Regions from separate parts of the Paenibacillus sp. FSL H8-0282 genome, predicted to be linked through region 2. Evidence: riboswitches for the same ligand, from Rfam matches in the RefSeq annotation. Region 2 holds a riboswitch; each other region holds the start of a gene.
The links. Region 2 has a riboswitch for cyclic di-AMP ahead of NST94_RS00545 (C40 family peptidase). Riboswitches for the same ligand answer to the same signal wherever they lie in the genome.
Positions count from the first base shown of each region.

Region 1 (11,086 bases), 1.2 Mb from region 2:
AATATAAAGCGAGCCAACATTTCAGGCAAGATATGAAACGACAGGAAAAACGTGAAATTGCAGCTGCGAAAGTTGTTTCTATCCGGTCCAGTGCGGCCGAAGAGAATGATGATTCTATAGCACCACCAGAGCAATCTGTTGAGATGGAGTATTATGTAGAAGTACCGCCACAATTTTTGTCCAAATGTGACATTCACCAATATAATATGATGCTGCGGAACGAACCTTATACAAGACTGCTACAAACCTTTTTCCCGGGTGCAGTGCCCAGCCATCTGATGGATATGTTCGAGAAAATAGATCTGAACTATAAGCTGAGCGGTGAAGTAATTAATGTACTCATTCATTATTTAATGACTATGGTAGCCTCGGGTGGAGAACAGCGGATGAACCGCAATTTTGTAGAGGCTATCGCCTCCAATATGCTGGTGAAACAAGTGAACACCTACGAGAAGGCTGTAAGATATATTAGAGATCAGTCCAAAGTGAAGGGCAAGGGGACAACGGCTAATGCTGCTGGAGGAACACGATCACGTTCTTATGCCAAAAATACAGGCCGCTCCAATAAACCGGAAATTCCGATTGTGCTGGATGATGGAAGTGCTGGAACAGTATCGGAAGAGGAATTCGCGGCGATGATGAAGAAAGCGGCAGAAATTAAGGCTAGTAAGAAAAAAGGCGTATCGCAAACGCCTTAATGAAAGAGAGGTGGAACAATGGAGTCTATGGGCGATGTACTTCGTTCGATCAACAATCCAACTCTACGGCAGCGTCAACGCGATCTTGAACAGGGGTTATTCAATCATCCACTTGTGAAGGCATTACAGTCCGAACATCCTGAACTGGACGAATCACGACTGCGGCTTCATATGAGTCGCCTGTATCAATATGTAGAGGAAAGCCGAAACTGTGCGAACTGCCCAGGACTAGAGAAGTGTCCAAATGATTTTCCTGGCCATTATAGTAAACTAACGGTAGAAACTGTGAATGGTTCAGTGGATCTATATGAACGCAAGACGGCATGCCGACTTAAAGTGGCACAAGATAATCAGGATAACATCCGCAAACGTATTCGTAGCTTTTATGTGGACGAGCGTGTACTTAACGGCGGTTATGATGAGATAGATATTATGGGCAAAGACCCGCGCCGGGTCTCGGCTGTGAATAAAATATTTGATTATATCACGAATGTTAAAGAGGAAGGCCTGACTTCACGCGGCATTTATTTACATGGCTCTTTCGGAACAGGCAAAACTTTTTTGATGTGTTATTTGCTGCATGAGCTTGCTGTTGCTGGATATACCGGAGTGATCGTATACATGCCAGACTTTATAGAGGACTTGAAATCGATCATGATGGATGGCCAGAAGATGAAGGAAACTGTCGATACAATGAAAAACTGCGATTTACTTATTTTTGATGACATTGGTGCAGAAAATTTGAATCCTTGGGCTCGTGATCATGTACTTGGGGCGATCTTGAATTATCGGATGAACCGCAAACCAACCTTCTACACCTCGAATTATCCGTTGGATGGCTTGGAGAAACATCTTAGCTTTACGAGCAAAGATGGTGAAGAGGTCTATAAAGGCCAACGACTAATGGATCGCATTGCTCCTTTTGTGGATGTTCTTCCACTTCATGGGGAGAATCAAAGAGGGGCCAATAGATAAGCCTGGAATATTCATAATGTAAAATTCAAAAGAGCAGTGATTCCCCTTTTATTGGAGGATCGCTGCTCTTCGTTTTTTTTGGTTATTCGAACTCAAACGCCGCTTTCTCCCTGCTACGAAGCAGGATCGCCTTAAGTCCTGATTGTTTTTCACTTGTTCAAACACACTTTCGGGTTGCAGCATCTGGCGGGCATACTGAATCTGATCGATAATTAGGGAATATCTCCCTAAAAATGAACTGATTCGTCAGCGAAAACAGATATTCTCCCGATTATTAGGGAGGAATTCCCTGATTCCGTTCATTTATAGCAAATATCGGCTATAATCAGGGAGGTTTTCCCTCATTATTCTTAAAAAAGAAGCCGCCCCATAAGTAGCATTCACTACTTTTGAGACAGCTTCTTTTTATTGTGCGATGATTCCTTTACTCCGAGAGAATGAACTTAAGGATGACCATTCCGAAAAAGACAACCGTCATAAACGTGGTCATTCCGAAAAATCCGGTCATTAAATCCCCAAGATCATTGCGGGGTTCTTCGTTGATATGTTCTCGTGGGTCCCGTACTTGCGCGTTAACATCCATAGTTTCTGCCTCCTTACAGGGACAAGCCCTGTATTATTAGATGCAAATTGACATTAGTTTATGAAATAAGTCATTGACAATTAATGCGCTTTCTTTAAGTATACCGAAATGCTGGGGAGGTTGTAAAGAAAAGAGTACGTAAAAAAAATACATTGAAGGCAATATAATTGCGAGTGATATTTCACATATCCCATAAAGATATGTTATACTTGTAATGTGTCGGTAAGTGGTAATTTGGTTATCATATTACATGAAACAATTTATTAACTCATATTTCGGAGCAGCTTCCATGAACTAAGCTTTGGCTTAAGATGTGCATAATGCTTCGCAAAACTTAAAGGAGGAACAATATCATGGCTATCGTGAACGTGTCTGACCAATCCTTCAGTAACGAAGTGGAAGGTCAAGGTACTGTAGTAGTAGACTTCTGGGCTCCTTGGTGTGGTCCTTGTAAAATGCTCGCTCCAATCTTGGATGAATTGTCCACAGAGCTCGGAGACGACGTGAAAATTGCAAAATTGAATGTGGATGAGAATCCGGAAACGGCTTCCCGTTTTGGTGTTATGAGTATCCCAACTCTGATCTTCTTCAAAGATGGTCAACCGGTAGATAAAGTTGTGGGACTGAACTCCAAAGAATCCCTGAAAAATATCGTAGCAAAACATCAATAATTGATAGATGCTACTGTTCGGGCCTCGGCCCTGCCACTCAGCGCCTTCGGTTCATTCCGGAGGCGTTTTGTGTGCTGAATGCCAACTAATCATGGGTCCAATTTAGCTGGAGGGGATCATTTTGGACAATATCCGCAATAAACTGGCACTACTACCCGATCTGCCTGGCTGCTATCTGATGAAGAATCAGGAAGGCACTATTATTTATGTGGGCAAAGCGAAGGTACTTAAGAATCGGGTACGCTCTTATTTTACAGGCAGTCATAATGGTAAAACGCAGCGGCTTGTCGCTAATATTGCTGATTTCGAATACATCGTTACGTCCAGTAACATGGAAGCGCTCATTCTAGAGTGTAATCTGATTAAGAAACATATGCCGCGTTATAATGTGCTTTTGAAAGACGACAAGACGTTTCCTTATATAAAAATAACGAATGAAACTCACCCGCGCCTTGAGGTTACACGCCGGGTGATTAAAGATAAAGCAAAATATTTTGGCCCTTATCCTAATGCTTATGCTGCTCAGCAGACAAAAAAGCTCCTAGATCGTATGTACCCGCTTCGTAAATGCGGCGTGATGCCAAAGGAGGTCTGTCTTTACTATCACATGGGCCAGTGTTTGGCACCGTGTGAGAAGGAGGTTCAGAAATCCGAGTATGAGCAGATTACGCAGGACATCGCTGCTTTTCTAGGCGGAGGTCATGAGGCGGTCAAAAAGGATTTACAGCAAAAAATGCAGGAAGCTGCTGAGGAATTATATTTTGAGCGGGCGAAGGAACTGCGGGATCAGATTATCCATATCGATGCATTGATGGAGAAGCAGAAGATCAACACTACAGATACTAAGGACCGGGACGTATTTGGTTATGCTGTAGACAAGGGATGGATGTGTGTACAGATTCTGTACATGAGACAAGGGAAGATGATCCAGCGCCATTCCTCCGTGTTCCCGTTCTATGGTGAAGCCTACAGTGACTTTATGTCTTATGTGACGCAGTATTACAGTGATAATCCCGCTTTGCCGCAGGAGATTCTGCTGCCGGATGTGCTCGATGAGGAGTCTCTGGCTAATAAAGAGACTAAACCCGAGATCGCCATAGCTGCTCCAGCAGAAGCGGATTTACAACAGGGTGAAGATACTCCTGAATCGGCTGAAGAGGCTGAGGCACGTGCAGCGGCAGCGGAGGAAGCTGCGGCAGCAGGGATCGTGGATGCCGCTGGCGGCGCCTCCATTCTGCAGGAGTGGCTGGGCATTAAGGTGCTTGTGCCACAACGCGGTCTTAAGAAGCAGATGGTTGGCATGGCTTGCCAAAATGCAAGAGTGGCTATCGACGAGAAATTCCGGCTGATTGAACGGGATGAAGAGCGTACCTCTGGAGCAGCGATCAGCTTAGGCGAGAGCTTGGGGCTTGAACGCTTGAGCCGTATTGAGGCGTTCGATAACTCGAACATTCAGGGGACTAATCCGGTCTCAGCGATGGTTGTCTTCATTGATGGTAAGCCTGCACGAAAAGAGTACCGTAAATATAAGGTTCGTACGGTAGTGGGTGCGGATGATTATGGAACGATGCGCGAAGTCATTCGGCGGCGATATGAACGGGTATTGAAGGAGAATCTTCCGATACCGGATCTTATCGTGGTCGATGGAGGGAAAGGGCAAATCTCCTCTGCTATTGATATTCTGGAGAATGAGCTGGGATTATTCATTCCGGTCTGCGGCCTTGTTAAGGATGATAAGCATAAGACGGCTCAGCTTTTAGTTGGAGATCCGCCAGAGCCTGTCGCGCTAGCCCGGGACAGTCAGGAATTTTACCTTTTGCAGCGGATTCAGGATGAGGTCCATAGGTTCGCGATCACCTTCCACCGTGAACAGCGCGGGAAGTCCATGGTTACCTCCAAGCTGGACTCTATACCTGGTATAGGTGAGAAGCGCCGTAAAGCGCTGCTAAAGCATTTCGGATCGCTTAAGAAAATTAAAGAAGCCTCCGTGGATGATTTCCGTACACTTTCTATTGGAGAAAAGCTGGCAAAACAAATTCTTGATGCGCTCAAGGATGAAGAGCCAACCTCATAGCAATGGTGACAAAAGAAAAAGGGTATCAAAGCAGCGACTAAAGCTGCTTTGATGCCCTTTTTTAATTTTATTACGTCTTCACATTAGTTTAAATCAAAGAAGAAGGCTCCACCGGCTTAGGTTTCTGTGGTGGATTAAATCGATAGACGATGTAAGCGACTATGAACGGCATAATAATCGCGAAGATACCCGCGCCTACATTTACGCTCTCCTTCATAAAGATCAGCGTAGCGCCCATCAGGATGCTGTCAAACACGACGTGGCTGAACATGACAGCAATAAACCCGTAACGAAGGAAAATATAGCTGAACAGTAGCCCGATTACAGTCAGCTCAATGGGACGGGAGCTGATGGGATAGATCGGATATAACGTATGGCCAAACGCCCAAACCAGCGTGGTGATCAAGCAAGCGATAAAAGTGTTCCGGAACACCTTTTTCAGCATAGGAATTCCGAAAAAGCGATAAATGGCTTCCTCAGATAAACCAGCGAGCCATGCGACGATAGGCAGAAGCCAAGCATATCTCATGTTATAAGGAGATTGGGTGGCGTCTGTAGTAGACCAATTGTGCAAGGTAAACGATAATATGATGAACATAACCGTCTGCACCCCTAGCAGAACGAAAGCCCAGATGTATCCAGCCCGGATACTGTCCAACACATATTGTCCATAGCCGGGCTCTTTGGCGCGGGGCCAAGGGTTCATGCCTTCCTCTTTTCGCCATAGGCCATTACCGCCCACTAAAGAGAAGTAGAGCAAGGAGGACATCAGCAGGCTGTACAAAGCATAAATGATAAACATAATGACAGAGGTAATCTGTGCTTCTAGCCCTTCGCCCGTTGATTCAGGCAGCATATTATAGGTGCTGATCATCATGATTACAAAATAGGCTGAGCTTAGGAATACTCCACGTTTAAAGGAAGTATGCTCTCTTCTAAGAATACTGTAGACGAGTGCCAGAATTCCTAAAATCAGTGTGGGTACACCGTAACCGAATAATGTTAGCTTTTCCGCTAAAGAGGTCTGTCCTTGTACGTAGGAGGTATGCCAAGCTGGTGCAGTGAATCCGGCATTAAAGCTGGATACCTGCTCTCCACTGAAATCAAAATAATAGTGCAATAAGGATTCGCCGACCTGAACAGTACTATCCGTATACACTAGCCCATGGCTTCCTGTATTCGATTCAATTTGTAGCTTGGCAGGATTTACTTCCCATTCCTGAAGCCAAGGACGAGCAAGATTCTCCTTCTGCGCTAGAGTGAGGTCAGCTCCCTTGTCCTCTTTTGCACCAACGGAAGCGATGCCTGACCCCTCTTCGGAGGTAACTTTTGCAGCCTTTGAGAAAGCGACAATCTTACCGTTATACATATTGAGGTCAACGATGATTTGCGGCTCTTGCTCCGCTGAAGGAGTAAGCGTTGCACGAAAGACATCAAAAGGATATTTTTGATCCAATTTTTTCTTGGTGTAGTCCTCCACAAGCTTCTCGCGAGACATATAACCATAAAAGGAAGAGTCCGTCTGGTAAAGTACATTCCATTGATCGTTTGGTGCTTCGGTGTAGTTGAGCTTTTGTTCTGCGAATAATATGGCTTGATCACGGGCTTCTGCCTTGCTAATGACGGTGGTATCTTCACCTGTAGGACTACTAAGCAGTGAAGGGGAAATCTGAAACATAATAAATAGAATAAGACCGATAATGCCCGAGATGATGAGCCTCTTGGAGAGGGCACGTTGCTGTAAGGGCTGGCCGACGGGATTCATGTAACGCCTCCTTGTTATGTACTGTGACAATGTTATGTTCCATTATAGTATTAGTGCCTGGTTGGTTACAAAAAACATTATATGTTCTTTTTATGGGTAATAGAGATAGTATAGAATAGTCATGTGAATTTATACCATGAATTTTATCGTGTTCATTTCTGCACGAATGATGAGAATCGGTGTAATTGCAGGGAAAACACGGAAAAGTGATGAGAAAAGGCACTCCTTTTGATGCAGTCTCTTTAAACCGCATTTTTTCATGTGAATGAGCATTAATTGTGTCTTTGTGAATTCACTAAATAACGTATATAATTTGTATGCAATTGTATAGTAGCCGAATTTCTGGTGAAAACGGGGGAACCATAAGAAGTGATGAAAAGTGGAGTGTACACGATAAATGGCACTTTCATCAGGGGTGAATTTCGTTCTGGGAACGAATAGGGCAGCCTGCACAGTCCGAATCCGACAGCTAACCTCGTAGGCTAATTTACTGCAGGAACCAAGTCAGCATTGGTTTTCCAGTGCTTTTTTTGTTGGAATTTTTGATAAGAAGGTGAGCAAAGTGGCTTCACAGTTTCGCAGGATTTCTGAATTTAAGTTTCTGAAGCTCTCGCCACCGCAGATACTGGTGCTTGGTTTTGCATCGATCATTCTGATAGGGGCCCTGCTGCTTATGCTGCCCATCTCAAGCACAAGCGGGAATTCCGTGGAATTTATTGATGCATTATTTACTTCAACGTCGGCAACCTGTGTTACAGGGCTTGTTGTGCTGGATACCGGAACTTCGTTCACGATTTTTGGGAAAACCGTAATTATGATCCTGATCCAGATCGGCGGCTTAGGTTTTATGACCATGGCCACTCTATTTTCACTGGTGTTAAAGCGTAAAATATCTTTGCGGGACAGGCTAATCCTACAGGAAGCCATGAATCAAGGCTCTATGGAAGGAATTGTGCGACTGATCCGGAGAGTCCTCATATATTCTCTTGTCATAGAAGGCTGTGCCGCTGTGCTGCTGTCTATTCGCTGGGCTTTTGATATGCCGTTGGGAAAAGCGATTTATTATGGCATATTTCATGCGGTGTCTATGTTTAATAATGCGGGGTTCGATATTTTTGGGGATTTTCGCAGTTTAACTGATTATGTATATGATCCGCTTGTGAATATTATTGTAATGTTTCTGATTGTCTCCGGCGGGATTGGTTTTATTGTAATGTCAGATCTGGTGGAGTTTCGGGTAACCCGCAGGCTGTCTCTACATAGTAAAGTTGTCCTGTCCACCAGCACAGGGCTGATTCTGATCGGAGCTTTGGTTATTTTTATATTTGAGTTTACTAACACTCGTACCCTGGGTTCACTGAATTTCGGCGGTAAAATATTATCGGCCTTCTTTCAATCCGTGTCTCCCCGTACGGCTGGCGCGAACACAGTAGATATTGCTGGACTTCGGCAGGCTACACAATTTTTTATAGTGATTCTTATGTTTATTGGTGCTTCTCCGGGCTCAACGGGCGGCGGGATCAAGACAACAACCTTTACAATGATGATTGGTGCTGTAATTGCTATGCTGCGTGGACGGGAAGATGTTGTGTTGTTCCGTTATCGGCTGGCTCAAGAGCGCATCTACAAGGCATTAACGATCACGCTGCTGGCTTTGTTGTTAATCGCCTCTGTGTCGATGATACTCTCCACAACTGAAGACAGTAATTTCTTGGCAATCTTGTTTGAGACGACCTCCGCCTTTGCTACGGTAGGACTGACTATGGGGCTAACTCCGGAACTGTCAGCGATCGGTAAGATTCTACTCTGTCTGACGATGTTTGCAGGTCGGCTAGGTCCACTAACCTTAGCGTATGCACTCGGTCCCAAACAGGGTAAACCACTGTATAAGTATCCGGAAGGTAAAATAATTATTGGATAGGAGTTAATTAGAAATGAAAGCACAGCAATTTGTAGTAATCGGCTTAGGTCGCTTCGGTTCAAGCCTGGCGCTTGAGCTGATGGAAATGGGCTACGAGGTGCTCGGCATTGACCACCATGAAGAACGCGTGGAGGAAATGAGCGATCAGCTGACGCATACGGTAGTAGCAGATGCTACAGATGAGGGAATTATGCGCTCGCTTGGTGTACGGAACTTTGATTGTGGGATTGTTGCGATTGGTGACAATATGGAGAGAAGCATTCTGGCGGCCATTTTGTTGAAGGAGATTGGAGTCAAGCAAGTGGTGGCTAAGGCAATCTCTATCCTTCATGGCCGCGCACTGTCGCGGCTGGGGGTTGATCGGGTTATTTTTCCGGAGCGGGATATGGGGATTCGTGTGGCACATCAGCTGGTGACGCCCAATTTGCTGGATTATATTGAACTGTCCAAGGATTATAAAATTGTCGAGCTGACCGTACCTTCCTGCATGAACGGCAGAAGCTTGTCTGATTTAAATACAAGAGCTAAATATGGCTGCAGTATTGTTGCCCTAAATAGGGAAAGCGGAATAATCGTCGCTCCAACTGCCCATGATTATTTGAGTGAAGGCGATGTTATGGTACTCATTGGTCCTAATGAAAGTATTGACCGTTTTGAGAGTGAAGTTGTGAACCAAGAATCATAGGAAAAGAAGCTGACTCAAAAGTAGTGAATTCTACTTGGAGGCAGCTTCTTTTTTATGGAGTAAAGAGTAGGAAAAGTAATGGATTTACTGTGTCGTATGACATTAGACCACGCGTTGTTTTCTATAATGTTGGTTTGGTCGGTGCGCGACTTGCTAGGTGTGGTTATCGTACGGCTTGCAATTAGATGATTTGTGGTATCTGTGACGGTGCATTATGGGCGATATGCGTTCTTTGTTTGTACGATGTACAGAGTGGGTGTGAACTAATTAGGAAAACCTCCCTAAAAATAGCCGCTATTCGCTCTAAATGAACGACATCAGGGAATTCCTCCCTAATAAACAGAGGGATTCCTTTATTAGTTAGTTACTGAATCGGCCGAAAATTAGGGAAGTTTTCCCTAATTATAAGTCTGCTGAACAGAAATCTCTGAACTTCAGGGAGAAATTCTCTAATTACGCTATAAGTACTTCACTTATTGCCTCATTTGGAGATCAATAGGTGCGCCCCTTGATTCATTTGGTCCGGCTTTACTGCTCACGTTCTGTCAGAAACATCTCTTCGGTAACTTGCACCAGACTGCGAGCCGCCGTGCTCATGCTTCCATCGTCACGGTAGATCAGGCAGGTGGTCCGTTGAGTCTGTTCCAGCTCCTTGATATGTAAGGACACCAGCCCGCCACCGTTCAGCAGTTCTGGACGCAGATAAGACTTTGGCAGCAACGCAGCCGCTTTGACAGTCGGAAGCAGCCGTACGATGGCTTCGAAGGAGTCAATCTCCATGCGCACATCGGGATCAATCCCGCAGCGCTGGAATAGATCGTCCGTCAGACGCCGGTACCAGGTCCCCTTTGAGAAGAGAATCATAGGCAGCCGGGATAGATTATCCATGGTTAGCTTGGAAGATAAATTTAAAGGATGCTGCTCTGAGACGACCAGTCGCAGTTGATCCTCAAACAGAGAAATGCAGCGTAACCCGGGTTCTTGAATAGAGGAAGCGATCAGACCTACGTCTGATTTTCCCTCACTAACTGAGGATACGATCTCATGCGTTCGGCCTGTGATCAGCTTCAGCTCTGCGGTCGGATATTTATCCATATAAGCGTTTACCAGCGGCGGAAGCGTGGTCTGCAGTGAGGTAAGACTAGCCCCCAAGGTGACAAGCCTTGGCTCCCCCTCTTTAAATTTGGAAAGGGCTTCCAGAAACTTGGAGCGCTGCTGCCGTTGTTCAAGCGCATAGGAATAAGTGAGACGCCCAACCTCGGTTAATTCCAGTCGTTTGCCATAACGATTAAATAGTGCGACCCCCAGACGTTCCTCGAGTTTAGAAATTTTGCGAGACAAGGCGGGCTGGGATAGATTGAGCTGGCGTGAGGCCCGGTTTAAGCTGGAATGTTCCACAACTGCTGCAAAAACATCTAAATCGTCAAACATAATTGAGTTCCTCTCCTAATGCGATGTACGATCAGTAGTGATGAAATTCATAGCCGTAAGAGTAACTGTTCTTATTACATAAGGAAAATCAGGTTATGTCGGAAAATGTTGTTTTGCTAAATGAGAATTATTATCATATAAAATCTATTCTTATGCGTTTATTGTATAACGTTTAATAATTAGATTGCAATTCCCTTATAAGCGAAAAAAGAGTAACATGAAAAGTGACACAAGATATTCACATTTTGTGAAAAATAAAACTAAGTCCGGTAAACTCTAGGAT
Region 1 is NZ_CP150146.1:5,714,724-5,725,809, reverse strand. Features, by position in the region: gene NST94_RS24785 (helicase DnaB) at 1-698, shown strand, start outside; gene dnaI (primosomal protein DnaI) at 717-1,673, shown strand; gene NST94_RS24775 (YqzM family protein) at 2,098-2,256, opposite strand; gene trxA (thioredoxin) at 2,610-2,927, shown strand; gene uvrC (excinuclease ABC subunit UvrC) at 3,049-5,001, shown strand; gene NST94_RS24760 (CPBP family intramembrane glutamic endopeptidase) at 5,090-6,766, opposite strand; cyclic di-AMP (ydaO/yuaA leader) riboswitch at 7,089-7,264, shown strand; gene NST94_RS24755 (TrkH family potassium uptake protein) at 7,329-8,687, shown strand; gene NST94_RS24750 (TrkA family potassium uptake protein) at 8,701-9,372, shown strand; gene NST94_RS24745 (LysR family transcriptional regulator) at 9,901-10,803, opposite strand.
Region 1: another riboswitch for cyclic di-AMP. It lies ahead of NST94_RS24755 (TrkH family potassium uptake protein); the one in region 2 lies ahead of NST94_RS00545 (C40 family peptidase).

Region 2 (11,086 bases):
GGAGTAGCTCATGAGATTCGTAATCCTCTTACCACATTAAAAGGATTTCTACAGCTTCAACAGGAGAAGGAGCTCTTGGTTCCGCTTCATATAGAGCTGATGTTATCCGAGCTGGAGCGGATTAATCTTATCGTCAGTGAATTTTTAATTCTGGCTAAGCCACAAGCCGTTCATTTTCAGGAGAAAGATCTTCGCTACATATTAGGTGATGTAGTTTCTCTATTGGATAGTCTGGCTCATCTACATGATATTCAATTTAGTACGAAATTCTCTGAACAACCTGCTACTGTACATTGTGAAGAGAACCAGCTGAAGCAGGTATTTATTAATATTGTTAAAAATGCAATTGAGGCTATGCCCGAGGGTGGAGTCATTTCGATGGAAGTTTGGAACTCTGTGGATTGCGTCTTTATTGTAATTAAAGATCAGGGTGAAGGGATTCCAGAGGACGTGCTGCCTAAGCTGGGTGAACCGTTCTTCACGAATAAGGAATCGGGGACTGGTCTTGGGTTAATGATTAGCCAGCGTATTATTCAGGCTCATAAGGGTCATTTGGAAATACAAAGTGAAGTTGGCCGGGGGACAACCGTTATGATTAAGCTGCCTGCAGCTGGAGGGGTTACACCTTGGCTCAACATTAAGGATGAACGGAGTGAAGAACAACGTGAGAATTAATAAATTCATCAGTGAGACAGGGTACTGTTCACGCCGAGAAGCAGACAAGCTTGTGGATGCCGGCAGAGTTACGATCAACGGAGAGCCTGCTGTGCTGGGCAGTCAGGCTGTTCCGGGCGATGATGTGCGAATAGATGGTATAGCGCTTGAAACCTCGAGCCAGACGGTCTACATTGCTCTAAACAAGCCGGTTGGGATTACATCAACCACAGAACAGCATATCAAGGGGAATATTGTCGATTTTGTAGGTCATCATGAGCGTATATTCCCGATTGGTCGTCTCGATAAGGATTCGGAAGGATTAATCTTGCTTACTAATGATGGTGATATCGTTAATAAAATTTTGCGGGCGGAAGGCCGGCATGAAAAAGAATATGTGGTTACCGTGGACAGACCCATTACGCCTTCATTTATTACCGGCATGTCGAGCGGTGTGAAAATATTAGGTGAGAAGACGCTGCCCTGTGAGGTCACGCGTATTACGGAGCGTGTCTTCCGTATTATTTTGACAGAGGGCAAAAATCGCCAGATTCGTCGTATGTGCAGCGCTTTTGGCTATGAGGTTCGAAAGCTGCAACGCATTCGGATTATGAATATTCGCCTGGGGGCATTGCAAACGGGAGAATGGCGGGAGCTGTCTGCTGATGAGAAGAAAGAGCTTGGAGCTACGCTGAACTACGAATTACTGTAGGAATGTTATTACAATGTTACAGGTCCATATAGAATGTAGTACTCGCAACAAAAAAGAGCTGTCCGGGGTCTAAGACCTTTGGACAGCTCTTTTTATTACCTTACGACATCACTTATTCAGCAGAGGGAACAATCCCTGTAAACTCTTTGGATTCTTGATATTTGCGAATAATGGAAACCTCTACCCGGCGATTCTTGCTTCGACCGGTAGCTGTGTCATTATCCGAAATAGGATGATACTCGCCGTATCCAATCGCACTAAATTTGCGCGGATTTAGATTCGTGTTCTGCAGCAAAATCTTCATAAACTGAAGTGCCCGATCCGCACTCAGATCCCAGTTGGATGAATAGTTGCTATTAGAAATCGGAATATCGTCGGTGTGCCCTTGCACTACTACATCATAATCCGGGAATTGCTGCAGCATCGTTGAGATGGATTTAGCTAATTGCCGCGAATCATCCTTAACAATGGCTTGGCCAGAGGCGAACAATGCGTTATCACTGATCGTAATCATTAGCTGAGATTGATTAAGCTTCGTACTGAGCAGATCAGTTAGACCGTTGCTCTTAATATATTGATCGAATTGTTTCTTAAGCTTCTCTAAATCCTCTTGTTCCTTTTGTCGTAGCTTTGCCATTTCTGCTTCTTCAGCTTTCTTGGAAGTAGAGCTACCCATCTTATCATTTTTCCCTAGATCTTCTTGAGTCTTACTAGGCATTGCTGCCCGCTCTTCAAGAATACCTGTACCGCCATTAAGTGCGGAACTGAAGGCTTGACTCATCTCTTCAAATTTCTTGGCATCCGTTGCGCTCATAGAATACATAACGATGAACAGAGCCACCAGAAGAGTCATGAGATCGGAATAAGGTAACAGCCACGATTCATCGGCATGTTCTTCATGCTCTTCGTGTCTAGTCTTTTTGCTCACCTGATCCACCGTCCTTCTCATTTAACTTAACGCGTTGCGAAGGTGTTAGGAATACAGCAAGCTTCTGATTGATGGCAATAGTAGATACACCGGACTGTATGGACAAAAGACCTTCGACCATCATCATTCGAACTTCGATTTCTTGTTTGGAGAGACGTTTCAGCTTATTAGCAATAGGATGCCATAATACGTAACCTGTAAAGATACCAAGCAAAGTGGCGATGAAGGCAGCCCCGATTGCCGCAGCCAATTTGTTCATATCACTCATATCAGCCAGAGCGGCGATGAGGCCGATAACCGCCCCGAGCACCCCAAGGGTAGGAGCATACATACCTGCCTGTGAGAAAATGAGCGCTCCTGCTTTATGTCTATCCTCTGTGGCGTGGATATCCTCCATGAGGACATCGCGGACAAAATCCTGATCATTTCCATCAATGATCATCCGCATGCCATTCCTGAGGAAGTTATCTTCTATTTCATCGACCTTTGATTCTAGAGCCAACAGACCTTCACGCCGTGTGATAGAAGCCCATTCCATAAACATAGTGATTAATTCGGGTTTACTGATTAATTTCTTTTTGATAAAGATCATTTTGAACAGACTTGGAATCTTTTTGACCTCGTTGAAAGGAAAGGCCATGAAAATAGACGCTGCCGTACCCACCAAGATAATAACGTAAGCAGCAGGTGTGGCCAAAGCATGAAGTGGAGCGTGCTTGAGGATCATGCCCCAGATTACAGCAACCAAACCAAAAATTAAACCAATTATTGTTGAAATTTCCATTTTGCACCTCGTCCGTGAGATTTAAGATGTGTTCCGACAATGCCGCGTATATCATCCTTGAAACAGCGGCAGGGCACTCTGTGCGAAACCGAATTAACGTATATTCTTATTTATCGACATCATTCGGTTTTTTGTGAAGTCATTTTTTCGGCTATAATGGATAAGGTAAGTAATTATTCATCTGTGAAGAAAACGGAGTGATATACGTGGGTGTAAAGCATGGTAGAGATTACGGTGAAATTCTAACAGATTTGACCGAAGCCGTCGGACGAATTTCCGATGGATATTTATTTTTTGAGATGGATCCGGACGAGTGGCAGGAACTACCCCAAGAATCAAAGCTGGAGGTATGGGAAGCATTGGCTGAGGATCTTTTCTTCGCGCTGGGTAATGAACCTATGATTGAGGTGGGGAGCGGCGTAATTATTTACGATAAGGACACGCACCGCATTAATATTTTAGTTGGCGAAGAGGATTTGGCTTCAGTGGTTTTAATTTAGGCGGAGGAGAAGTCTGTACGTAATTTGCCCGTAGTCAGTAGCCCGTGTTAAAATTGATAAAGCCGAGTTATAATCGCTGGGATTTGTGAATACATTAAATCGAAAATATCGCCTTTATCCTGGCACATCCCTTGGACCTCAGAAGCTAAGGGATGTTTTGTTTAAAGCCTAAGACAAGTAAAGGGAACTGCGCACTTTACTGCAATTTTTTGTAAGGGAGGAAACGAATTGTTATTTACGGAAGAGGAACTGCGTGAGGAGATCACCAAGCTAGAGGGCTGGAAGCTGGAAGATAACGTTATGGTACGAAAATATATGTTCAGCCAATATATGAAGGGCATTGCGTTTGTTGATGAAGTAGCCACGATTTCAGAAGCCTTCGATCATCATCCACATATTACGATTGATTATAAAACAGTTACACTGCGACTTGAATCTAATGAAGAAGATGGGATTACGGCTCTAGATCTTCGAGAGGCGCATCAATTTAATGAAGCCTTTGAAAAAAATCACTAGTTTAGCCGAAATCATAAAATAAACGCCCGTGCAGAGATAGTCACCTATCTCATACACGGGCGTTTTTAGTTGCTTGGGTGGGTTACTTTTTCTCTGAGAGCCAGAGTGCGACGTTGGCGATCTCTTCAGGCGCTAGTTTCTCCTTAAAGGAAGGCATTTGGCCACGTCCTTTAGTGACGATGCTATAGATTTCCTCAGCGTCATGCTGGCCACCTTCATTCTGAAGACTTGGTCCAACTCCACCTTGAAGCTGATCGCCGTGACAGGTGATACAGCTGGCTTTCACGGTTGCTTCTGCCTTTGCTGCGTCCAGTTGAACTACCGGCATCGTGGGCTTATTTTCTTCCGCTACCTCTTCTTTACCCGGAAGTGTAAACATGAGTACTACCGCAAAGGCACAGGCGGCAAAAAACAAACCGCTCATGATCCATTTCTGCATCCCAATTCGTCCCTTCTATGTAAGCTGCTCCCTACATTATAGCTTATGGTGAAGCGTTATCATAGGGTTTGTGACAAAAAAATGAACGAGAATACAATCATTCTCATGAAATATATGGTATTTAATATCATTTGTCATAGACCATGCAATAAAAAGGTTTGTCTCCTGTAGGTGTGCGGCGTTCATACGTATCTGTAATCGTAAATCCACATTTTTGATAAGTTCGAATGGCGCGTTGGTTCCAGGTCAGGACTTCTAGATCTATCTCACGATCAGGATAACGATTCAAGGCTGTCTGGACGATGGCATCTACGAATAGTTTGCCTAAACCATGGCCGCATAGATCGGGGCGCATCCCAACTCCTAAACGAACGACTCCTTCCATCGGGAACAACTGTGCGAATCCGCACAAAATCTCTTGTTCATTTAATATGGAGATATATTGTTCCTCCCGGAGCTGCGGATCGCCAAACTCGATGCCAAGAGCCTGCATCTGCTCCCACGGCATCCAGCCATAAATATTATATGGGGGCGTATAGCTCCACTTACAAATAGCTTCTCCGTGAATTGCCTCCATAGGAACAACATGAAAAGTTACCGAGGGATTTATCATAAGGTCAACGATCTCCTTTCACGAGGACATTGCTATATTACTAATTATATACAAAATGGGGGAGGTTCGACTCAGAAACTTTATATGAGAGGAATGTTTTACAAATTATGAGAGGGGTAAATAAGTAATAAGACAAAAAAACAAGCTCTCCTCCAAGAGTTACCTTGGAAAAGAGCCTATGTACGTTACTTATTGAACATCATCATTGTCTTCCGATTCAGCAGCAACCGATTGGTAAGCGTCTGTGCTCATAATGCGCTTAGCACCAACGTAGCGTTTCACGTAGTAGCTATCACTCAGAGAGCTAATCGTAACACCGCGTGAGGTAGAAGCGTGTGCGAACTTACCTTCACCGACATAAATGCCGACATGGGAGACACCTTTGCCACTTGTATTGAAGAATACAAGATCTCCGGCTCTTATATCATCACGGGAGATTGCTGTGCCCATTTGATATTGGGAACCTGATTGGTGTGGAAGGTTAATGCCAATCTTATCAAACACATACATTGTAAATCCGGAGCAATCAAATCCGTTAGTGGATATACCGCCGGATACGTATTTAGTACCGATGGCCTTGTCAATCACTTTATCCATTTTGGAATCTGCGAAAGCGCTTCCTGCTCCGATGGTGAGGATGATGGAAAAGCTTAGTACTGCTGCTGCTAACTTCTTCTTCAAAAGTGTATACCCCTTCCAAATGCCTACGAGGTTAGCTTAAGGGTTCGGTTGAAGGTCCCCTATGACCCCTCTATATAATGGAGGTCAATTCACCCAAAGTTGGTTCCCCCGTTTTCCTAATAGTTAGGAAACTCGGCTCATACTGTTGATTAGGATTAGCTTGTAATCAATACATGACAAAACCTTTGTAAATAACAACTTAATGATTACAAAAATGTTACTAAAATCTCACTGCGCTAATTGTAACAAACAGAAAGCCGCTTGGCAATCGTTTTTAACATATTAATGCAGAAAAATTGGCATTTTTACGGTAGAAAGGCATATGTAAGCGTTAATAATGACCTAATTTTTAATATAATTGCAATTTTTATCAAATAAACGTGTTTCAATCGGGCTCTAATAGTGTAAAAATATATTATGGAAAAAGAAAAACCCGAATTTGATTACGGGCATAATCAGATTCAGGTTCATATAGTTGTAATTATGAGGTTATAGTTGTGAGGAAGGTTTCAATCGAAGGCTACAGCTTGATAAGCTGAAGTACTCATTACTCTTTTAGCGCCAACATAACGATTGGCCCAGTAGGCCTGACTGAGTGAAGTGATGGTCACTCCACGCGAAGAGGACGATTGTGCGAATTTTCCGTTTCCAACATAAATGCCGACATGGGATACTCCATTGCCAAGTGTGTTAAAGAACACTAGATCACCAGAACGCAGATTGCTTTTGGATACAGCAGTTCCAACGCTATATTGAGCTTTTGATGTACGAGGTAAAGTAAGACCCACATTCTTGAATACATATTTTGTAAATCCAGAGCAATCAAATCCGGCAGTGCTTGTACCTCCGGTTTTATAGGCAACTCCAATAGTCTTTGAGATTACAGTGTCCATCTTAGAGTCGGCAAAGGCGCTTCCTCCACCAATAGATAATGCCATTACAAGTCCTAGCGCCGCAGCGACGCATTTTTTTCTTAAATTATGTCTTTTCAAAAGATGTACTCCTTCCAAGGCCTGCGAGGTTAGCTTAAGGGTTCGGTAGAAGATTCCCTATGATCCCTGTAAAGCGAGATCAATTCACCCAAAATATGGTTCCCCCACTTCCCGGTGCAAAGGAATTAGGCGTGTTAAGCACCAAGAGAATGACGTTTCGACAGTTACACTTACGATAAATACATTTAGTTATGTAGGAATCGTTTCAATTGATTACAAAATTGTTACTAATAGCACAGGACTTATTGTAACAGAGCTTTTATGATTTTGCAAATACTCTTAAGTTATCCGTAATGGGAAAAAGTCCCAGCTCCTAAATACAGGAATTGGGACCTTTTTATTATGTCAAATAAGGTTAATTTATTGTGGAAATGCTTTGCTACGCCATAGATGATATTGTGCAGAGATTCCCCACATTTTTAAGAGCGTAGAAGGTAGTGGTGAGATTTGCCGTATTATAAGTGCCGGCAGGCCGGGACAGAACAGACCCGTCAGTCCGCACACTAGCAGTAGGAGCAAGCCTCCCGCACCAAGTACAATGGAAACACCTATAGCAGGAATCAGTGACCGCAAGCAGATGAACAGTGAGGAGAACATTCCTGTACCGCCGGTGTAACCAAACTGCATATATAGAAGAAACAGGCGCACGATAAAAATATATATAAGCCATGCCAATACGTATGGTACTAAATGAAGTAACAAAGTGTAGTTAAACAAAGAGGATAAGAACAGCCCGTACATTTTTGGAGCAAGCCAGTAAAGCGGCAGCAGGGTCAGCACCCATTCGATTAGGCTAAAGACTAAGACAGGTAGTCCATAGATCTTCATGCCGGGGAAAAAGAACAGCCCGCGCTCGCCCTTTCGCTCCTGGTGCAGCTCATGCAGCAATCCTGCCCTTATGAAAGGAGAAAGCAGAAGTCGCAAGACAACAAGTCCTAGAAGCATCCATAACCAAGTGCGTATCGCAGGGTCAGTATTCAAGCTGAACTGTCCCTCGATATAATACAACAGTCTGCCCATACCGCTGCCGCCGGCGTCTTTATCTGGATAGCGCAGTAGAATTGGAATAATAGCAGATCGGATGAAACCATACATAAAGTAGCCCCAGAGCAGTCGGTAGATGAAGAGCAGAATTAAAATATAAAATTGCTCCTTCATGCTTTGCCAGCCGCGGGTTATCGATGTTCTCACAATCATTCACCTCACCAGACAAGAGTTCCGAGCACGGTTTCAAGTAGTTTAGTTACACTTAACGTCCAGCGAGAGAGCGTCTTGGGCTCTATTTCCGCCAGCCTAAAGTTGTTTAAATGTTTGCTCTCCAATAAGATGGAATGCTCAGGGTCAATCTCAGCAGAGAGAAGAGGCTTATCGCTTAACAATTGAAACGTAGTCTCTGCTCCTTCACCGTTCCAGACCCGCTGCACCGAAGAGCTGTCGGCGAATGTGAATTTCACGGGAACATCAACGTAATGGCTCCCTTTATTTGAAATCTTCACTAATGATTCGTAGCTTTGAGCATCGCCGCTGTTATTTTTTTTAAAAGTAATCGTATCTACTGAGAAGTCAGGCGCACCATCACCATAAATGTAATCATCGAAATATGCCTGCCATGATTTTTTGGTTACCTTCTCAACGACTTTCTGAAAATCTGACGTAGCGGGATGCTGGAAACGGAACTTACGAGCGTAGGAGGACATGATGTTGTTCATTGCTTTGGTACCTACCTGGCGTTCGATATCTTTAAGTACAAGCTTGCCGCGGATATAAACATTTCGGCTATAGGAATCCGCCCCTGCATATTTCCACGTTTCCAGATTTAACGGCTCAGGTATAGTCACCAGGCTGGCCTGTAAAGGCAAATTAGACTTGATACCGTATTCTTGTTCCATAAGTCTGTCTTCGGCATAGGAAGTAAAGCTTTCATCCAGCCAAGCCTCTTCGAATTCATTACTGGCTACCATACCGTAGAAGTATTGATGGCCGATCTCATGAATGACGGTTCTTTCAAGTGAGGTATCTGGAGAAGAATCTGCGGCCCCAAAGGCTGTAATAAGGGTAGGATATTCCATTCCTCCAGCGCCGTTTCCCTCCTTAGGTGGGACGATAATAGACAGCGTAGAGTAGGGATAAGGGCCATACCATTTGCTGAAGTAGGTCAGGGCAGCCTTGGCAGCTTGAAGGTAACGCTCTTGTAAGTCTTTGTGCAGTGGGTCGAGATACACCTTAATTCGTACTCCAGGCACTTCCGGCGTAGAGAAAGCTTCCTCTGCTACTGTAAAATCAGGGGATGCAGCCCAAGCGAAGTCGTGGACATCATCGGCGTAGAACTGATATATTTTTTGATCTTGTTTGAGCTTGGCATTTTTTACAGGAAATCCGGTCGCAGCCACCGTATAGTTGGAAGGAACGGCAATCGTTACATTAAAGATGCCAAAATCACTGTAAAACTCAGAGGTCCCGTGATACTGATGCAGGTCCCAGCCTTCTTCTTTAACTCCGCGTGTGCCCTTAGGCTCGTATACACTAAGCTTAGGGAACCATTGCCCAGCCATAACGAAGTTACCTGAAGCACCCATGCGAGCAAAGATTTTGGGCAGCTGGACTTCATACTGAAGCTTAAGTGTTACACTTTCCCCACCATTAACAGGCTGAGGAAGATGTACCTTTAGAAGCGTCTTATCGTTGATATTGCCGTCATCAGGTTGAACATATTGCACTCTTTGCATTAGCGAAGTTCCCTCTGTCGTGCGCAGATCGGTCAGCGTCATATTTCCGAAGCCGTTCTCAGGCATGCTGTCGCCTCTGAGCGTCCCTCCGGATTCCTTCATAAAGGTGGTATCTGATGAGGCAAATGCATTTGGATACATGTGAAAATATAAATCACTTACTGGCTTTACTCCGGGGTGTGTCCAGGTTACTGTCTCAGAAGCTTTTAAGGTTTCTGTGTCAGGAACAAGCTGGACATCAATGTGATACTCGACTACCCGCTGGCTTAAAGCCTCCTCTGCCGGGACGGGTGCGCTCTCAGGCAATACCTGCTGTGGTACGGCTGCAGGCGCTGTGCCGCTGGAGGACTTGGCCTCTTTTGAAGCAAAGCTAGTAACAGAAGCTGTTGAGCTATCCCCTGAAAAGGCCCATATTCCTCCTCCCAGCAGCGCGAGGATGGCCAGGGTCGCAAAGATGATGTACTTTAATGACAGTGACTTCATAGTGTGATTCCTCCCGTGACAAGCATCTACGGGATGTATATGTTTGCAATCGCCGCATTATTAGCTAAAATTAAATTATTCGTAAGAGGAAGGGTGTGCACTCGTGGACAACATACAACCGGAGGGCAAGAAACAGATTGCCTTAAATATTGTGAACGCTAAAAGTAAACATAAAGGCTTTGGAGCAGGCTCTATAGATCTCAACAACGTTTCACCTGTCATTATTGATGGTGATGTGGCGGTTATTGATATCGGTGCCATGCATGCCAAGAGCAAGGTGGAAAAAGGAATTAAATTTTCCATGAATCGTGAAGATGTACCGAATGGAAGACAGGTTTGGGTGGTATGGGTAGCGGTAGACCGTACATTGGAAGCTCAATTTTATGGTGGAATCACAGCCTGTGAAATGTGGATTGATACAGAAGCGCGCCGCGGATGGAAAATTCTTGCCGAGCATGTCAATAAGCTGGATGCAGCTCTTAAACGCAAGATCGATGTGGCAGGGCTTGGAGCCATTGAGAAGTCGGCGCTCAAATCCCTTCTGATCTCTCATAATGAAGCATGGTGGAATGCATCCTCAGATGAGCTTAAAGCTGCACTGACTGAATAGTATAGGAGCCTCCAGAAGGGTTATCCGATATAGAAAAAGCTTCGACCTCCGGAAATAGGAGCGTCGAAGCTTTTTTAATTTATGATTTGCTTGTGCTGCTAAGCTTGCGTTTGAGCTGACTCACTCTGGCTTGGCTAATCCCGAGGATTTCTGCAAGTTCTTTTTGGTTGGCATAGGGATGATCTTCAATAGCTTGTTCCAGACGTTGGCACATTTCCTCTGTCTTCGACTTTCGGATGCTGGTGTTGTGCTCAGGTGCCTCAACAACAAAATCCTCACGTGACTCTGGCAATTGAGACATGCGTTCAGGATCGACAATTTCTTTTAGACAGCTGCTACAAATAAACTGCTCTTTATAGTAGGTGACATGGTCGTGGCTTCTGCAAAATGTACACTCTGTCGAGGTGTACTTCCTAAGGACGATGATTTTTTCGTCTAAAACAAAAAA
Region 2 is NZ_CP150146.1:108,102-119,187, forward strand. Features, by position in the region: gene NST94_RS00500 (ATP-binding protein) at 1-675, shown strand, start outside; gene rluF (23S rRNA pseudouridine(2604) synthase RluF) at 665-1,366, shown strand; gene motB (flagellar motor protein MotB) at 1,479-2,294, opposite strand; gene motA (flagellar motor stator protein MotA) at 2,278-3,078, opposite strand; gene NST94_RS00520 (hypothetical protein) at 3,285-3,578, shown strand; gene NST94_RS00525 (4a-hydroxytetrahydrobiopterin dehydratase) at 3,807-4,094, shown strand; gene NST94_RS00530 (cytochrome c) at 4,177-4,533, opposite strand; gene NST94_RS00535 (GNAT family N-acetyltransferase) at 4,661-5,146, opposite strand; gene NST94_RS00540 (C40 family peptidase) at 5,336-5,788, opposite strand; cyclic di-AMP (ydaO/yuaA leader) riboswitch at 5,833-5,975, opposite strand; gene NST94_RS00545 (C40 family peptidase) at 6,337-6,765, opposite strand; cyclic di-AMP (ydaO/yuaA leader) riboswitch at 6,823-6,961, opposite strand; gene NST94_RS00550 (hypothetical protein) at 7,180-8,010, opposite strand; gene NST94_RS00555 (M1 family metallopeptidase) at 8,022-10,028, opposite strand; gene NST94_RS00560 (YwhD family protein) at 10,132-10,638, shown strand; gene NST94_RS00565 (AbrB/MazE/SpoVT family DNA-binding domain-containing protein) at 10,718-11,086, opposite strand, start outside.

Region 3 (11,086 bases), 1.1 Mb from region 2:
GCTGGGCTGTAAACGGCTGCTACATATCTCCGGCCCGCTAGATCTGGATATTCTAGCGAATCGCCGTCGGGATGCTTTTGTCATCACAAGTATGAAACATGGTGTAACTTACGATATTATCGAAGGCGCGCACAACAAGCTTACCTTTGATTATTTTTGGTCCTTTGTCACCGAAAATATCTCTCCGGCCCAACTTCGAGAATATGATGGAGTATTCTGCAGTAATGATATTGTGGCTTATGCTTTATACATTTATGCTGAACAGCAAGGCATTCGAGTGCCCGAGCAACTGAAAATCATCGGTTATGATTACCACAGCTTTACCCGCATGCTTCAGAGTCCTAAATTGACTACCATTATGCAACCTAGTGATCGGATCGGGGTCATGCTGACCAATACTCTCCTGCAAATGATCGAAAGTGCTGACGGAGAGCTAATCAATAATACTACTGTAGACGTAACTCTTATTAAGGGAGAGACTACTTAACATATCTATTAAAAAGGTAGACTACCGTAATTAGCGGTGGCCTGCCTTTTTTGTATTACTTCATTAATAACGACTTTCAGGAATAACGGCTTTTAGGGCAATTTTTGTAACCACTTCCGCTTCTCAGAATATGCTGATTGGGCAGGTTCCCATTTTTTAAAGGAATGAACAGGAGAAGTTCAAGGAGGAGATATAGAAATATGCCTGATTACAGACCATTTAAAGGCGATGCTATCCTAAACAAGCATGGAAGGATCAGCAGTCCTATTAGAAAGAGGGAGTGTAACGCACTATTAAAAATAGTCACTGATCTCTCTGCAGTGGTGCCCCCCGTACTTACGAATCCCACAACACTTCATATTGCCAATCTGCAAAGAGTGTTAAGAGAACTATTGGAATTCTTGCATACCTCTAAGTTATGCAGCCCTTTTAGAACTGAGCTACTTTCTGTAGTAGAGATAACCATTGTATCGACCGAAGTCAGTCCCTTCTCTGTCGTAAGCGTGGGCACCAATCTTCAACTGTTGTTAGCTGAGTTATTATCTTTTATTCTCGCCACGAAGATTGACTCTAATTGTAAAGATCAGTTGATTATTCAGATCAGACATATTCAAGCTTCTATTACACAAGCAATTGGATTACCTATTAAAGGTGTGACTGGACCTCAAGGGCCACAGGGACCCCAGGGTCCGCAAGGAGCGCAAGGGGTTCCGGGCGCAAAGGGAACCACAGGGGCAGGGCTGCAAGGAATTGTTGCTTTTAATCCTGCACTAAGCCCTACTTATCCAGCAGGTCAAGTAGTAACCTTTAATGGCAGTACCTATATTGCTATTGTTGCTGGACCAACGGGAACACCTGGAAGTTCACCAGACTATTTATTAATTGCTGGTGGCTCCACAGGCCCCCAAGGACCGCAAGGACCACAAGGCCCTCAAGGCCCTCAAGGAACGCCTGGACTTCAAGGACCTCAGGGTCCGCAAGGGGTAGGGCTGCAAGGAATTGTAATCTTTAATCCTGCACAAAGTCCTACTTATCCAGCAGGTCAAGTAGTAACCTTCAATGGCAGCACCTATATTGCTACTGTTTCTGGACCTACTGGAATACCTGGCAGTTCACCAGATTACTTGTTAATCGCTGGTGGTGCGATGGGACCTCAAGGACCACAGGGTGTGCAAGGGATTCAAGGACCAACAGGTGCGCAAGGACCAGCGGGTCCAGGCGTAGGAGCAACTGGAGCGACGGGCTCGACTGGTGCTGCCGGCTTGGCGGGCCCTGCTGGTACAACGGGCGCGACGGGCGACCCGGGCGCGGTCGGCGTTGCCGGAGCTACGGGGGCAACGGGCGTGACGGGTGATCCGGGGGCGGTCGGCGTTGCCGGAGCTACGGGTGCCACCGGTGATCCCGGCGCGGTTGGAGCTACTGGCATTACCGGAGTCACTGGTGCAACCGGTAACGGTGCAATTATTCCGCTGGCATCCGGAGGACCTATTATTATGACCACGGTTTTGGGTGGTTTGGTTGGAACAACAAGTCTTGTAGGCTTCGGAAGTTCAGCCACAGGCATTTCGCTTGTTGGCGGTAATATTGATTTGACAGGTACTCTCCTTGGACCGCTTATCAACTTTGCATTCTCAACTCCTCGAGCAGGAGTAATAACTTCCATTGCTGCTTACTTCAGTAATACCATAGCTTTATCGCTGCTTGGTACTACGATAAATGTAACAGCACAGTTGTACCAATCGACCACACCAAATAATACATTTACTCCTATTCCAGGCGCAACAGTCCCACTTCCACCTATCACCGGTACTATTAATCTTGGAACTTTTGTCAGCGGAATTACGAATGGTATCAATTTTACTGTAACACCACAGACACGTTTGCTTATGGTATTCTCAGCCACCGCTACAGGTCTTACCCTTGTAAATACAGTCACTGGTTATGCAAGTGCTGGCTTTACGATTGTATAATCACTAAAAAAAGTTAAAAAAAGCATCTGCGATTCCTTTTGAAGGAGGTGGCAGATGCTTTTTTTGTAATATGCGGATTCAACTCTTGATCTTTCGGACTCAGATGACGCTATTCGTTAATTTATCACTGTTTAGAGAGATTATCGGACCTGAGAGGCGCTATTGGGCAGAAATGGTGCTCAGTAGTGTCTATTTTGTACTAATAACGCCTATGGAGTCCTATAGCAACTCAAAAATAGGAAAATATTGCAAATAAGAGCGCCTGAGTCCGATAGCGAGTCCGTTCACTGGGAGCCATAGTCCGTTCACTGGGAGCCATAATCCGTTCACTGAGATTCATAGTCCGTTCACTGAGAGTCATAGTCCGTCCACTGGAAGTCAAAGTCCGTTCACTAGGATTCACACTTTGTCACTGTTTGCAAAAACGAACCTCACAACTAATACGATTTCAGCTTATAACAAATACACCTTCAGCTTATCGATGACCTCATCGATTTCCGCTGTAGTCGTATATCGTCCCACACTAAAACGAACCGCTCCCCGTCCAATATTCTCCGACACATGCATAGCCTTTAAAACAGGCGAAATCAACGTTTCACCGGAATGGCACGCTGAGCCAGTTGAAGCCGCCACAGCTTCCAGGGAATCGATGATTTCATGACCCACTGCTCCAAGAAAACTAACGTTAAGGGTGTTAGGCAAGCGCTTGTGTTTATGACCATTCAAATGAATTTTTTCGCCAAAAGACTCCTGCAGTCTTCCATAGAAATACTCCGTAACTTGCTTAACTCTTTTTCTAGAATCAGAGTCAGCAGCAAGCTCACAGGCTTTTCCTAAGCCAATAATGTAGGGTGTATTTTCTGTCCCCGCTCTTCGCCCCTGTTCATGGCCCGCACCGTGTATCAAAGGCTCAATGTGAATGCCGTCCCGAATGTACAGTGCTCCAATGCCTTTGGGCGCATATAATTTATGGCCTGCAAGCGTTAGAAAATCCACCCCTAAATCCGCTACATCGAGGTCTACTTTTCCCGCAGACTGTGAAGCATCTGTATGAATAAGAACACCCCGTTCGTGGCAGACCTCAGCTATTTCCTTGATCGGCTGGATCGTGCCCGTTTCGTTATTAGAGTGCATGATGGAGACCAGAATGGTTTGGTCCGTGAGCTGCTTTTTCACATCGTCAACCTGCACCAATCCATACGAGTCAACTGGTACATAAGTCAGGTTGTATCCCATCTGCTCCAGGTACTGACAAGGTTTAATTACCGCTGGATGCTCAATAGCAGACAGGATAATGTGATTACCTTTATGGCGATACGTTTGGGCTACTCCTTTAATGACAGTATTATTAGACTCACTACCCCCACTGGTAAAAAGCACCTCACCCGGCGCACAATTCAGGAAATCAGCCACCTGTGTTCTTGCCTGCTCTATTCCGAGTTTAGCTTCCCGCCCCAAAGAATGACTGCTTGAAGGATTCCCAAAATGACCGTAAAGATAAGGGATCATAACCTCTGCTACTTCCTTATCTACTGGTGTTGTAGCGTTGTAATCTAAATAGATCATATTAAGTAAAGCCCCCTTTAACCATAACGCGAAACTTATACTTCCTGACGTTTTAAAAAAGAACGCACAGCAGTCTCAGCTTCATCCAGATTATTCACTTTAAAAGTAACTCTCTCAATGCCTTCATACTGAGTGGACGTATAATCGTATCTAGGATCATAGTAATATTCTAGCAGCAGCGCCACAGCTTCGCCGAACAAATCTGCCTGCAAGCATCGCTCGATTTCTGCCGCAATAGGGATATGAATTCGGGATTTAATACTCCGAAATGCAGAAATACATTGCTCCTTGTATTCTACTGGCCGATAATCCTCAAGGATTTGCTCCACTCTGGCATGCAAAGGCATCTCAATCCAGATCTGCGTTCCGCTCTCTTTTTGCTCGGCCATAAATGGGGGCATTACTACCTTACCAATCTTTTTGCTCTCCGCTTCAAATAGTACATAAGGAGAATCTCCGATCTTAATTAACTCCTCTAAAAGAAGACTATCGAACGTTTTTTGATTGTTCGCACGAAGGCCAATCTCACCAAAAATAGAACCGCGATGACCTGCCATCCCTTCCAAATCCAGAACAGGATACCCCTGTGTCTTCAGACGGTGTAACAGATTGGTTTTACCTGTGCCTGTATTTCCGTGAATCACATAAGACTTCGCCTTACATTCATAGGACTCCAATTCGTCGAGCACCCATTTACGATAAGCCTTATAGCCGCCTATCAGCCGGTAAGCATGAATATCCATTAAAGAGAGTACGGTCGCAGTTGTACGGCTGCGCATACCTCCCCTCCAGCAGAATACTGCTTTGTCTCCTTGAATCGCTGCAAATTCTTTGACAAAAGAAGGCAGTTTTGCCGCAGCAATCTCCAAACCACGTTCTTTCGCGGCCTGCACACTTGTCTGTTTATACAACGTCCCTACTTCAGCCCGTTCCTGATCATCAAAAAAAGGAATATTCAAACTATCCGGCAGCGTTGCATCTTTATATTCAGAAGGAGATCTAACATCAATAATGGTGATCTGCTTCTTGTTTTTTAACACTCTAAGTTCTTCCAGTGTAATGTCCTGAAACAATATGCTCTCTCCTCTGGTGGCTAACCTTCATAATTTGCTCTAAGCTGATATACAACAGTTATTCCACAGCAGCTATAACCGTAATCTGACCCGGATGCTCTTCCGTTACCTCTCCGATCAATGCCGCTTCTACCCCTGCATCTACTAACTCTTTTAGCAAATCTTCGCTTTGTTCAGGGGCCACAGAGATCAGCAGTCCGCCAGAAGTCACAGCGTCACATAGAATATAGCGGCTTAGTTGGTCCATCTCTTCCGGATAAAGAATGCTGCCTTCCAGATGGGCAAAGTTATTCTTAGTGCCTCCTGGAACAAATCCCTGTTCCGCAAGCTCTCTTACTCTTGGCAGCATCGGTACATCGCCTTGACGAATGATCAGGCCCGTGCCGCTCCCTTTAGCCATTTCCGAGGCATGTCCCAGTAGCCCAAATCCGGTAACATCTGTACAAGCATGTACATCATAAGGCTCCATGATTTCAGCCGCTTTTTTATTCAAAGTAGACATTACTGTCGTAAGGCGTGTGGTTTCTTCAGAAGATAGCTGATCCTTTTTAATGGAAGTTGTTAAGATCCCCACACCGATAGGCTTCGTTAGAATCAGCTTGTCTCCCACCTTGGCGCCCGCATTCGTTCTTACTTTGTCAGGATGCACAAGGCCCGTAACGGCCAATCCGAATTTGGGCTCTTTATCGTCGATGGAATGTCCGCCCACAAGAGTAGCTCCTGCTTCCTGTACTTTATCCGCTGCACCGCGCAAAATGTCACCGAGAATGCTTTTATCTAAAACAGAAATAGGAAAGGCCACAATATTAAGCACCGTAAGCGGCTTTCCACCCATCGCATAAATATCGCTTAATGCATTGGCTGCTGCAATTTGACCAAATGAATAGGGATCATCCACGATCGGCGTGAAAAAATCAACAGTTTGCACTAACGCTAATTCATCACTTAAACGATACACCCCTGCATCATCACTAGTATCAAGACCTACAAGTAGATCCGGGTTAGGAACAGTTGGTGGCAGACTACGAATAACCTGCATGAGATCGGCGGGACCGATTTTGCAGCCGCAGCCCCCTTTTGAAGATAATGAAGTCAGTTTTATAGTTTCAGCTTGAGACATCATGACTCAGCTCCTTTAGTATGAATTATCTTAATCTTACACGAGTAGATCGCATTGTACAAAATGCAAGAGTAGCAGATGCGTTGCTTACTACGCCTCCTTCTATAACTATTTAGAGTCTATTGTTCTTTCCCACGTCTGGTGAGCTATATTTGGTGCTGTGGTAGGGTAGGGACATTAAGTGGCGTTCTAGGTACAATATGCTTGTAAATGTTCAACATCCATCGGTTAGTAAAATAACCAAAGGCTGGCTCATTCGTAGATTTCACTACGGATAAGCCAGCCTTTAATTGGATGTCCATTATATTAGGGAAATCCTCCCTAATGTTCATCGATAATCGCTTTAAAATGAGGTTTTTAGGGAATTCCTCCCTAAAAATTCATGCAAATACCCATTTATGGCTAAAAACATCCTATTATTAGGGAAGTTTTCCCTAATCCATGTTCTAGGAGCCATAATCTCCTTCACTTTAGGGAGAATTCCCCTAAAGTTCAACCCAAAAGGACGTCCCATAGCCAGCTCGTGCTCCCTGGCTATGGGACGTCTTTTTTCTCACTTAAACGCTTCGCTTGTGAAGGTCTCCCAATAGATCAGCTAATCTGCTGAGTACCCTGCTGCTTCTCTAAGAAACGTTGAAGAATCGCATTGAATTGCTCCGGTTGGCACAGATTACTTGGATCTAATGCGTTCGGAATAATCGCCAACTGCGCATGTGGCAGCTGAGACACCATTTCCTTCATACAATTCACTCCAAATTCATTAAAGTCCCCTACAATACATAAAGCAGGACGTTTAAAAGCCTTTAAGCATCTGGTGTAATCAACATGGCTCGTAGCCAGCCTTTGCCGATATAGCTCCCGGGGACGTTTGTCCAGCAGCCCTCTTCTAATCTCATTGTAGGCCAGACTCCAGCGCTCTCGGTACATCATCCGAATCGAAGGCAACACCAGCTCGCTTGGGAGATAATACATTAGTAAACTGCAATATGCTGCCATAGTTTGTATTTTCCCTACTATTGTTGATCCGTGAGTCCTACAAAAGCTATCCGCAACCACAATGGCTTTTACACGCTCAGGATATTGTTTGGCAATATGCTGAACGACTAAGCCACCATAGGCGATTCCTACAAAAACTGCTTCACGGATACCTAGGTCATTCAACAGCATAATCAGATCCAGACATTGCGTCTCAATAATCTCATGTGGGGCCTCCAGCAGTTTACCAGACTTGCCATTCCCCCGTAAATCGCACAAAATCACTTTATATTTATCGGAAAAATACTCCAGCTGTGGTTTGAACATACTGTGTGTTAATCCATGTCCATGGATAAACACAACCGGAGTGCCAGTTCCATTGATTTCATAATAGAGCGAAGTTCCGTTCAGTTTAGCGATAGGCAAAGGTAACACCTCTTTCATAATAAATTCTACGACTATATCTGCTTAAAAACGCAGCAAAAAACCACAGAGGGATTCTCTGTGGCTATTCATCACTAAACACGCCATTCATCCTCTCTCCATACGCTTACGAGGTTAGCTGTCGGATTCGGGCAGTGAGAGTTGCCCTACCTGCAGGGATGCATATTATGCACCCGGAACAGGATTCACCCCATAACCAGTGCCGACTCTCACATCGGCTGCCAGTTGTTGGTTCCCCCGCTTTCCAGAAACGGAAATTAAGCGGATTGCTTATGTAATTGTAAATTTAAGATAATTCTCAGTTCTGAGATGAATCATACTCTTGTAAGGTTTTCTTGTAAAGGAGGGCTCTGGTCAAAATAATGTTGAAAGCAATGCTTTTCATTTCATATTAAGCATACTCTTCATTTTCTCTTTCTTTTGCTCTTGTTTACTCGTTTTCTTTAGAAAAACAGCTCTGAAGCAAGCGAAAAAGGGGGTGATTCACCAGTACTTTCCTATTTAATAAGAAACGACAATCTTCAATACCAATATTGGGCCAGTTTCTGTACCTTGGGGTGTTGGTCGTTTCTATGTCCCCGATCCGTTTGGCAAGCTTGTTAATATTATTTCACATGAACAGCACGAATGATTTCATAAAAAAGAAAAAAGCTAAGCAGAATCAGAGATATCCCCCTGTCCACTTAGCTTCCTTTTACAATACTATGGCTACAAAAGATCGGCGTTTTTCAATGCATGCTCCCAGCTTGGAAAAAAGAACAGCGCACTTCTCATAAGCTCTGGGTCGCTTTGCTTTACTTGTTTTTTACTGATCGAGCTTCCGTCGCTTTGCAGCTTTTTGATCCGACTTAATACTTCATCAGCCTCCAAAGGAATTTCCATTGAAACACTCCTTTCTCAGTGACCTGTTTCCCTTCATTTTCTCCATAATATGTTTATTTATTCCGTACTCTTAATTTCCCCAGATTAAACCATCTGATAGATGGGTTGTTCAGCAATGAACCGGGTAGGAAGCATGGGATATTTGTCTGCTAAGATTTCAGCTAAATATTTCATCCCCGGCGCTTCACTCTCCGCATGACCTAACATGATGAGCGCTTTAGATCTGCCTTGGTGCCCTGCATCCCGCACATATTCCGGAGTCTCCCACTCTGGTCCTTCTCCAGCAATAATTAAATCAAGATTGTGATCATTAAAAAGTGGAATAGCCATCGTCCCGCCCCCTCTGTAACCTACTAATATCCCTATGCGTTTGCAGGACAGAGACAGGTCACCAGCAGCGCGTACATAAGAGATCCCTAGCTTACTTTTAATATACTGAGCAGCTTCCAGTACAGTCATGGCAGGAATAGTGAGAATCGTAGCAGCCGCTTGCTGCTCTTCCACATAGTCTGACCAATCCAGCTCTCGCAGCAAACCCATCATAATCCCATCTTGCTCTTGCCGATGCCAATAATCATGATAACGAAAAATAGCTATTGGGGAATGTCCGATCAGACTTTTTTTCGCATGATAAACCGGATCACCTTCTAACCACTCGTTCGCCGCATGATGGCTATAAAATACACCTTCATGCGTGATCAGCAAATTGGCTCCTAACGCTATTGCTTGCTCCACAATATTTTGTGTGGCAGAAAAGGCCGTAATAATCCCTGTGACTTCAGTTTCCGGTTCCCCTGGGTTCAGAATATCCACAGTCCCTTCTACCTGTTCCACAGTTCCCATTAAATCTTTCAAAATCGCTCTAATCGTGAGGCTCACTATCATCATCCCTCGGTTCAAAATCTAATAAATCTTTCTGCCTTTAAGATCCTCAATTCCGCTCTTGCGGTAAAAATACGTATTGATCCGATCTCTCCATTCCTGCGCATGCTCTGCTTGCTCTTCAAGACGTTGCTTCACTTGCACATACAATCCACTATCCATGCTGCCTTCAAGTGATTCCCATGTTGCTAGAAGCTGTGCAGCCTGCTCTGCCCCCTCGAAATGAGTATCGTAGATATGTTGTATAACCGTTTGCCCCGATTGCAGAACATGCGTGTATGGAACATGATGGAAGAACAGCAGCAGCTCTTCTGGACAAGACGCTAGATTCTCATAATTTGATGCATTAAGACCCATATACTGTCCGCTATACCCCGTTCCCGATTTGACTGAACGATCCACACCAATGCCCTTATGATCCGCATAATGGTACGTTCCCCACTTGGCGTATTCATATCCATCCACATTCGGCCCATAATGATGATCCGGATTAACCATCCAGCCCACACCTAATGGAGCTGTGTAAGATTCGTAAATCCTCCATGAGTCCATTAACATCCCGCGAATAGCAGCCACTAGACCTTCATCAGTGCCAAAGGTAAGGCGAATCCATTCCTCAGCTATTTCTTTTGCCGTCAGCTCCGGATTCCAAATTAATCTCCCATATCCATACAGATTAGCTTGAGCTAACCCATGCCCCGTCCAGTTCATGTCATCCCCAACATTAGTTACAGCAGCCACACCATTATACTTATTTCCCCACACCGATCCGTCCACAATATGTTTCACAAGCGTAGTTTGCCCTTTGGCATAAGTATTGAAATCAAGGACTTCTTTCCACTGTGGAACAAGATAACAGAGATGCCGCTGCTGCCCCGTATATTCTTGAGCAATCTGAAACTCCATCAGATGATTGGTATGTTCCAGTGCGCCAAACAGCGGAGATACCGGTTCTCTGACTTGAAAATCCATCGGTCCATTCTTGATTTGCAGCACTACATTATCATTAAATCGGCCATCCAATGGTTTGAAATGATCATACGCTGCTCTGGCCCGATCGGTCTTACGGTCACGCCAATCCTGCTTGCAGTTATATACGAAACAACGCCAAATCACGATTCCGCCAAACGGCTCCAGTGCTTCTCCAAGCATATTAGCGCCATCGGCATGGTCACGCCCGTAAGTGAATGGCCCTGGTCGATTTTCTGAATCTGCTTTGACCACAAACCCGCCAAAATCAGGGATCACTCGATAAACCTCACCAGCCTTATCTTTCCACCATTGCCGCACCGCTGGGTCCAGTGGATCAGCTGTCTCCAATGCTCCGATCTGTATCGGACTGGCAAAGTTAGCACTGAGGAATAGCTTAATTCCGTATACGCGGAATATTCCTGCAATTAACGCGATATCAGGCAAATATTGCTCCGTTATAAATAGAGATTCAAGCTCATGAACATTCACATTGTTAATCGAAATCGCGTTGATCCCCACAGAGGACATCAATCTGGCATAATCACGCAGCCGCTTTGTATCGTTAAGAAATTGATTGGACTCGTAAAAAAAGGACCGTCCAGCATAGCCACGTTCAATACTGCCATCAAAATTATCCCAGTGATTAATCATTCGCAGGCCGTTCCCCGGATTCATAGACAAATTCAGACCGTCTATCTCGCTTTCTGTTCCTATC
Region 3 is NZ_CP150146.1:5,820,603-5,831,688, forward strand. Features, by position in the region: gene NST94_RS25195 (LacI family DNA-binding transcriptional regulator) at 1-487, shown strand, start outside; gene NST94_RS25200 (exosporium glycoprotein BclB-related protein) at 688-2,457, shown strand; gene NST94_RS25205 (cysteine desulfurase family protein) at 2,911-4,023, opposite strand; gene mnmH (tRNA 2-selenouridine(34) synthase MnmH) at 4,059-5,096, opposite strand; gene selD (selenide, water dikinase SelD) at 5,155-6,216, opposite strand; gene NST94_RS25220 (hypothetical protein) at 6,363-6,548, opposite strand; gene NST94_RS25225 (alpha/beta hydrolase) at 6,808-7,635, opposite strand; cyclic di-AMP (ydaO/yuaA leader) riboswitch at 7,723-7,909, opposite strand; gene NST94_RS25230 (hypothetical protein) at 8,344-8,517, opposite strand; gene NST94_RS25235 (Nif3-like dinuclear metal center hexameric protein) at 8,602-9,360, opposite strand; gene NST94_RS25240 (alpha-glucuronidase family glycosyl hydrolase) at 9,421-11,086, opposite strand, start outside.
Region 3: another riboswitch for cyclic di-AMP. It lies ahead of NST94_RS25225 (alpha/beta hydrolase); the one in region 2 lies ahead of NST94_RS00545 (C40 family peptidase).